3 regions of the Chryseobacterium metallicongregator genome follow, and region 1 is predicted to be linked to each of the others. Evidence: riboswitches for the same ligand, from Rfam matches in the RefSeq annotation. Region 1 holds a riboswitch; each other region holds the start of a gene.

Region 1 (2,271 bases):
AAATGCAATCAATGCTGCAGGAACAGTAATTGTAGGTTGGCAGGATGAGCCAACTGGAACAAGAAGTGGGGCAAAATGGCAGGATGGAGTAGAAAGTTTTATTACAGATAATAATGGGAATAATGTAGGGGAAGCAGGAGGAATTTCTGCAGACGGAAATACAATCATAGGCTCAGCAAATCCTAATCCTTATGTCTGGAATGCGGTAAGTGGGCTTACTTATATAACCCATCCTAATGCTTCTTTCAGCTTCAAAGGAGGAGCAACAGGAATTTCTGCTGATGGAAAAAAAGTAATTGGGTATTACAGAGCATTTGGAGCACCTCCTATGTCAGGGGAAGGCTTTATCTGGACCTTTGCTACCGGAAGAATTAATCTGAATGATTATGCAGCATCTTTAGGAATTGCAACCAATGGAGTCACGATGGGGCTTCCTTTAGCAATTTCACAGGACGGAAAGAAAATTGCCGGATCAGGGACGAATGCTTCAGGTCAGATAATTGCTTTTTATCTGGATACTTCTGAATTCTTATCGGTGAATGATGCTGTAAAAGAGAAAAACAATATGAGGATCTATCCTAATCCTGTGACTGATATTCTATATTTTAAAGGAAAAGGAAAAATAGAGAAAGCTGAAATTTATAATATGGTTGGACAAAAGGTAAAATCATTTGATCATGTAGAAGAGCAGATTGATGTTTCATCCCTGTCAAAAGGAGGTTATATTTTGCAATATTCTGTAAAAGGAGTACAACAGGAGGCTTATAAATTTATAAAAAAATAACATATATAAATAGTAAAGTAGTGGGATGAATGGCTGTTTTCAATATTGAAAGCGGCCGTTCTTTTTTGTTATAGATCAAAAAAGATAATGTTTTTAAGGAAAAGCCTGATTTTTGGCAAATACATATAAAAAACTATCTTTGCAAAAATTTTGGTTTCCAGTATTTTGGAATGAAAAGGGAATCGGGTGTAACTCCCGGACTGTCCCCGCAACTGTAAATCGCAACTCAAGTTTCTGCAAAAAGCCACTGTTTAATAACGGGAAGGAGCAGAATGCGAAAGTCAGGAGACCTGCCGGAATTATAATTAAAAAACATATTGCTTTCGGAGGAAAAGTAAAAAAGTATGGATATAAAAAGATCTTTAGTACTGCTTTTTTCATCGTATGGCTGTTTTCTTTTTGGACAAGAGAAGGCCATCGATACTGTTTATGTCTTCGACAATCAGATGAATAGGGTGAAACTTTTTCATCCCGTAAAAATAATTTCAGCAGAAGATGCTGAGAAAAACTCCAGTAATCTTTCTGAACTTCTGAGATTTCAGTCACAGGTTTTTATCAAAGAAAATGGCCGTGGTGCTGTTTCTTCACCTTCTTTCAGGGGAACTACTGCTCAGCAGACTGCTTTTGTATGGAATGGAATTAATATCAATTCCAATTTTCTGGGACAGGGAGATATCAATAATATTGCCTTGTTCGGATATGATCAGATTGGTGTAAAGGCTGGAGGAGGAAGTGTAATATACGGAAGTGGTGCTATTGGAGGAAGTATTCACCTGAATAATACGCTTGACTTTAATAAAGGTTTCCATGGTTCTTTATTTTCTGAAGTCGCTTCTTTTAATACTTATAATAATTTTATAAAAGGATCTTACAGCAATGATAGATTCAGTTTCAAAGCCTCCGGAAATTATTCTGTAAGTGAAAATGATTATAAAGTAAGTGACCTGAACTATATCAACAGAAACGGGAGTTATTACAATACAACATTTAATGTAGGAGCATCCTATAAAATTACAAACGATCATAAAGTTTCTTGGCAGAGCCAGTTTTTTGATTCTTCACAGCGTTTTCCCGTGTATGAAGAAACGGGAACAAAAACGAAATATAAAACTCAAAGTGTAAGAAGCCTTCTTTCCTGGGACTGGAACAAAACAAAGTTCAGTAATTCCCTTAAAGCAGCTTATACAGAAGAGAATTTTCAATTTTTCGGTTCGTTAAATCAACCTAAATCAAGTGGAGGAACCGGGAAAAATTATATCTTTAAAAATGATTTTAATTATTTCCTGAATTCAAAGTGGAATTTTAATATCATCGGAGAGTTTCAGGTTAATAAAGGAGAGGGATATCAAAACGGAATATCCAGCGTCAGCAGAAATATGGGTTCTGTTTCAGGATTATTAAGATATTTTGCAACCAAAAACCTTCGTTTTGAGGGTGGATTCAAGAAAGATTTTGTGGAAGATATAAATTCTCCGTTGATGTACTCA
Region 2 (2,271 bases), on a different contig from region 1:
GAAAAAAACATCTGTTGAATGAATCTACTTTAAAAGAAATTGAAATGCAGTTGAATCCTTCTGATTTTTTCAGGATCAACCGGAGTGAGCTTGTTCAGAAACATCATATTGAAAGAATAGAGCGGTACAATAAAAATACACTTTCCGTTCAGATAAAAGGGCAGAAAGATCATCTTATCACAAGCCAGAGCAACACATCTGCTTTCAGAAAATGGATTGAAGAATAAATGAGTTTTCCGGTTTTATTCCATTAAATGGTGAGTCCATGGTTATTTTTTACCTCAGCCATCACAAAAGTACTGTGCGTACTTCCTATGGAATCTACAGATCCGAGCTTATTGAATACAAAATCCTGATAATGCTTCATATCCCTTACCTGAACTTTCAGAAGGAAATCAAAATCTCCGGAGATATTGTAGCATTCGGCAACTTCTTCAATTTCTAAAATCTCTTTTACAAAATCATAGCCTACAGATCTGTCATGAATTTTAAGTTTGATCTGGCAGAAAACAGTAAACCCACGATTCAGTTTTTCAGCATCAAGAACGGCTGCATATCTTTTAACAAACCCATCCTGTTCCAGTCTTTTTACCCTTTCAAAAACAGGTGAGGTGGATAGGTTGATTTCTTTTGCAAGTTCCTTAACGGTCAGTTTAGCATTTTTCTGGAGCAGCCTGAGCAGCTGCAAATCCTTATCATCGAGTTGTTCCACAGAATATTATTCTTTTAAATGATTAAAACAGTCAAATGTACAGAATTATATTCTTCTATTTGTATTTTATAAAGTTTAATTTGCTTAATTATTTGATGTTGGTTGTAGTTTTATTCTGTATTGTTAATTTTACACAAAATTAAAAGCTTTTACTGATGGCCATAGTCAAAGGTAAAAGTACAGTTCTTTACAGATACTTCATCAAACAGGAAAGGTTTTACTTAAGGTAGATTAATAGGGAATCGTGTGCAAATCACGAGCTGTCGCGCAACTGTAAGTAACACACCAAAGGTTTCTGTCCTTGCAGATCCACTGCCAAAAGCGGGAAGGATGACGGAAACTGTTACAAGTCAGGAGACCTGCCTTTACTGAATTGACAATGCTTTCGCGGTCTGAAGCTTTGGGGTCATACAGATGATATATCGGATTTGAGTATTTTCTTTTTTAAAGGAAATTACACTGTCTGCTATGTCATGACTTTCCTGAATCTTCTTCTGCTAAAACATCACGAAGCCTTTTAAAGAACTTTCCCAATAAGTTTAATTAAAAAGTTTAAAAAAATGCAAACTCACATCCTTGGCTATCCGCGTATTGGTAGCAAAAGAGAACTTAAAAAAGCCTGCGAGCAGTATTGGTCAGGTAAAATCCTTTTGGAAGAACTTCTGAATACCGGAAGAACGATCTGTAACCAAAACTGGAATATCCAGAAAGAAGCAGGGATAGACCTTATTCCGTGTAATGATTTTTCATACTATGACCAGGTATTGGATATGAGCCTTGTAGTAGGAGCAATTCCAACACGTTATCATGAAGTAGTGCTTAAAAAGAACAATACTGAGTTGGATCTTTATTTTGCGATGGCAAGAGGATATCAGAAAGACGGATTGGACATTACCGCAATGGAAATGACCAAATGGTTCGATACCAACTATCACTATATCGTTCCGGAATTTTATAAAAATCAACAGTTTAAACTGAGCTCAGATAAAATTTTCAATGAATTTGCAGGAGCAAAACAAGCTGGAATCAATGCAAAACCGGTGATTATCGGACTGGTTTCTTATCTGTTATTAGGAAAAGAAAAAGAAGAAGGCTTCGATAAATTGGATCTGGCTGGAAATCTTCTTACTGTTTATACAGAGATTTTAACTAAACTTCAGGATCAGGGAGCAGAATGGATTCAGTTTGATGAACCTTTTCTTGCATTGGATTTAACAGAAAAAGCCAAAGAAACGTATCTTTCTGTGTATGCCGAAATCAGAAAACGTTTCCCGAAACTGAAATTTATTGTAGCTACGTATTTTGACGGATTAAAAGATAATGCGTCACTTGCTGTTTCCCTTCCTGTGAATACATTGCATGTTGATCTGGTGAGAAATCCTGAACAACTGGATGAGATTCTGAATGTTATTCCTGAAAGTTTAAGCCTTTCATTAGGAGTAATCGACGGTAGAAATATCTGGAAAAATGATTATGAGAAATCATTGTCATTCATCAGAAAAGCTGTTGAAAAATTAGGCTCTGAAAGAATTTTCATTGCACCATCATGTTCATTGCTT
Region 3 (2,271 bases), 210 kb from region 1:
AGGATATGCCAACGTACGTGTACATAAAGACGACTACCGAAAAATTGTAGACAAGATCCGTATGCGTAAAGGAGATGTTTTTGTTTATGTAAAACCTGCTCCAGGAGAAACAGAGTGGATCTGGATCAAATATCCGGAGAAACAGGATGATGACAAGCCTTTTGTACGTTATGAAACTCTTGATAAAGAAGGAATGGTGAATAAAGGACGTATTGCCTATGTGGACCAGCTTCCTGCCTACACTCCTTCTAAATCTAAAAATGGAAAATCCCTTATTTTCACTGACAATTCTGACCCTAAGATTCCTACTGCCCAAAGAAGCAAAGTAGTGATTGATATTTATCCTTCCAATGCCGGATACCGTAAAAAGGAAAAAGATGCCGATGGAAAAATTCTCACCATTGATAAAGTGAAACCATGGGGAATCGGGAATGATCTTCCTGAAGGAATGACCGAAATCAAATCTATTAGAGTCCAGCAACCCGGAAGAGGTTCTGTTTTTGTAAGAGAAGCCATTAAAAACATGTTCCAGCCTACCATGGATTTTGAGAACATTGGAGTAACTTCCCTTGACAACGATAATATTTTCCTTTATATGATAAACGGTTCAGGAGAAAACAGATACACTACACTCTGGACGATTAAGAAAGGAAGAGTAATCAGCCAGATTATTTATCATAATCCGGAATAAATTCATTATTTTTGCACCCGAAAAAGTTTTACACTTATTCATCACAGAAATTGGTTCTGCATCACTGCAGATTAAAAGGGAACCGTGTGAAAATCACGGACTGTCGCGCAACTGTAAGTAGCTGAAATCTTTATCAAAGATCCACTGTGCGAGGCATGGGAAGGAGATAAATGATGCTACAAGTCAGGAGACCTGCCTTTTTCTTAAACATGTAACTTTCGCGATTTGAAGTTGTATTGATCTGATGGATTGTTTCAGGAGTTCTGTAAGTTCCTGTCATTATTCTGTTGTTTTAATATCATTTCTTATCGCTTTAATTAATAATGATATATGACTACAGAAGAAAGAATTGAAGCATCCGAAACCAGAATCTTTAAAGCGGTTTTCCCTAATACAACCAATCATTATGATACTCTTTTTGGAGGTACAGCGATGCAGCTGATGGACGAAGTAGCTTTTATCACAGCAACCCGTTTTGCCAGAAAAAGAGTGGTAACGGTAAGCAGTGATAAGATTGATTTCAAAAAACCTATTCCTGCCGGAACCATCGTTGAGCTGATCGGAAAAGTTTCATATGTTGGAAAAACCAGTATGAAAGTAAACGTTGAAATTTACACAGAGCAGATGTATTCCTATGAAAGAGAAAAAGCAATTATAGGTGATTTTACTTTTGTAGCGATTGACGAATTCAAGAAACCAATTCAGATACTATAAATAATAAAGCTTCGGGCGGCCATTGGCCGCCCGAAATTTTCACCTTCAAAAACAACATATTATTTCTCAGCCAAAAATTGATTGAAATTCATTTGTTTTTTATTTACTTTTAGCATGGCAAAAAAATTATTTTTACATTGCTGTCACTAAAAACTATAGAAGAACCGATATTTCATGAAAAAGATTATTTTAATCATTACCCTTATCCTTTCAATTTCATTAAGAGCACAAAAAGACGTAAAAATTGAACTTTCGGAAAGTTACGAATTGGGAAATATTATTCTGGCCCTCACTGAATATGGCAGAACAGATCCTTATGATGTTCAGAAAATCCCACCGTATTACGATGAAATTATTACATATTTTGAACCTGTAAAAGATCATCCTCTGCTGAAACAAGTCAATTATTCAAGAAAAGACTGGAAAAAATTCTTAGGCTTCCGAACTGATTTCTATGCATTTTCTTTTGATGAAAAAGGTTTACTTAAAAGAGACTTTCCTTTCAATTCCTTTGGTCCTAAAGAAGTAGATGAAAATCTGGAGCTTATCAATGATTTTGTAAAGAAATCGAATTACAGAGCCTTTTATAAAAATCATCAACAGTTTTATAATACTTTAATTGCTAATTACAAAGAGTATTATTACATCAATGATACCTATGCATTCCTGGATAAAATTGCCGGACAACCTAAAAATAAAAATACTAAATCCTATGTTATCGCCATTTCTCCTTTAGTAGGCGGACAAAATTGCCACAGAGAAATCAATAGCTCATTAACCGTTGATTTTCCTGATATCGGAAAAGATCTTATTCTTGGAAATTTAAAAAATAATATTGCCAGGAGAATTCTTGATAATCACACTGT

What was found. A riboswitch is a leader RNA that binds a small molecule or an ion and turns the genes downstream of it on or off. The one in region 1 is predicted to bind cobalamin.
Region 2: linked by a shared signal. The riboswitch ahead of metE (5-methyltetrahydropteroyltriglutamate--homocysteine S-methyltransferase) and the one ahead of REB14_RS09995 (TonB-dependent receptor plug domain-containing protein) in region 1 are both predicted to bind cobalamin.
Region 3: linked by a shared signal. The riboswitch ahead of REB14_RS10850 (acyl-CoA thioesterase) and the one ahead of REB14_RS09995 (TonB-dependent receptor plug domain-containing protein) in region 1 are both predicted to bind cobalamin.

The regions. Positions count from the first base shown of each region.
Region 1 covers NZ_JAVIXS010000006.1:308,410-310,680, forward strand. The annotation lists gene REB14_RS09990 (T9SS type A sorting domain-containing protein) at 1-784, shown strand, start outside; cobalamin riboswitch at 919-1,096, shown strand; gene REB14_RS09995 (TonB-dependent receptor plug domain-containing protein) at 1,129-2,271, shown strand, end outside.
Region 2 covers NZ_JAVIXS010000020.1:511,777-514,047, reverse strand. The annotation lists gene REB14_RS20240 (LytR/AlgR family response regulator transcription factor) at 1-227, shown strand, start outside; gene REB14_RS20235 (Lrp/AsnC family transcriptional regulator) at 251-712, opposite strand; cobalamin riboswitch at 908-1,093, shown strand; gene metE (5-methyltetrahydropteroyltriglutamate--homocysteine S-methyltransferase) at 1,273-2,271, shown strand, end outside.
Region 3 covers NZ_JAVIXS010000006.1:513,830-516,100, reverse strand. The annotation lists gene REB14_RS10855 (hypothetical protein) at 1-691, shown strand, start outside; cobalamin riboswitch at 726-905, shown strand; gene REB14_RS10850 (acyl-CoA thioesterase) at 1,022-1,405, shown strand; gene REB14_RS10845 (DUF4932 domain-containing protein) at 1,580-2,271, shown strand, end outside.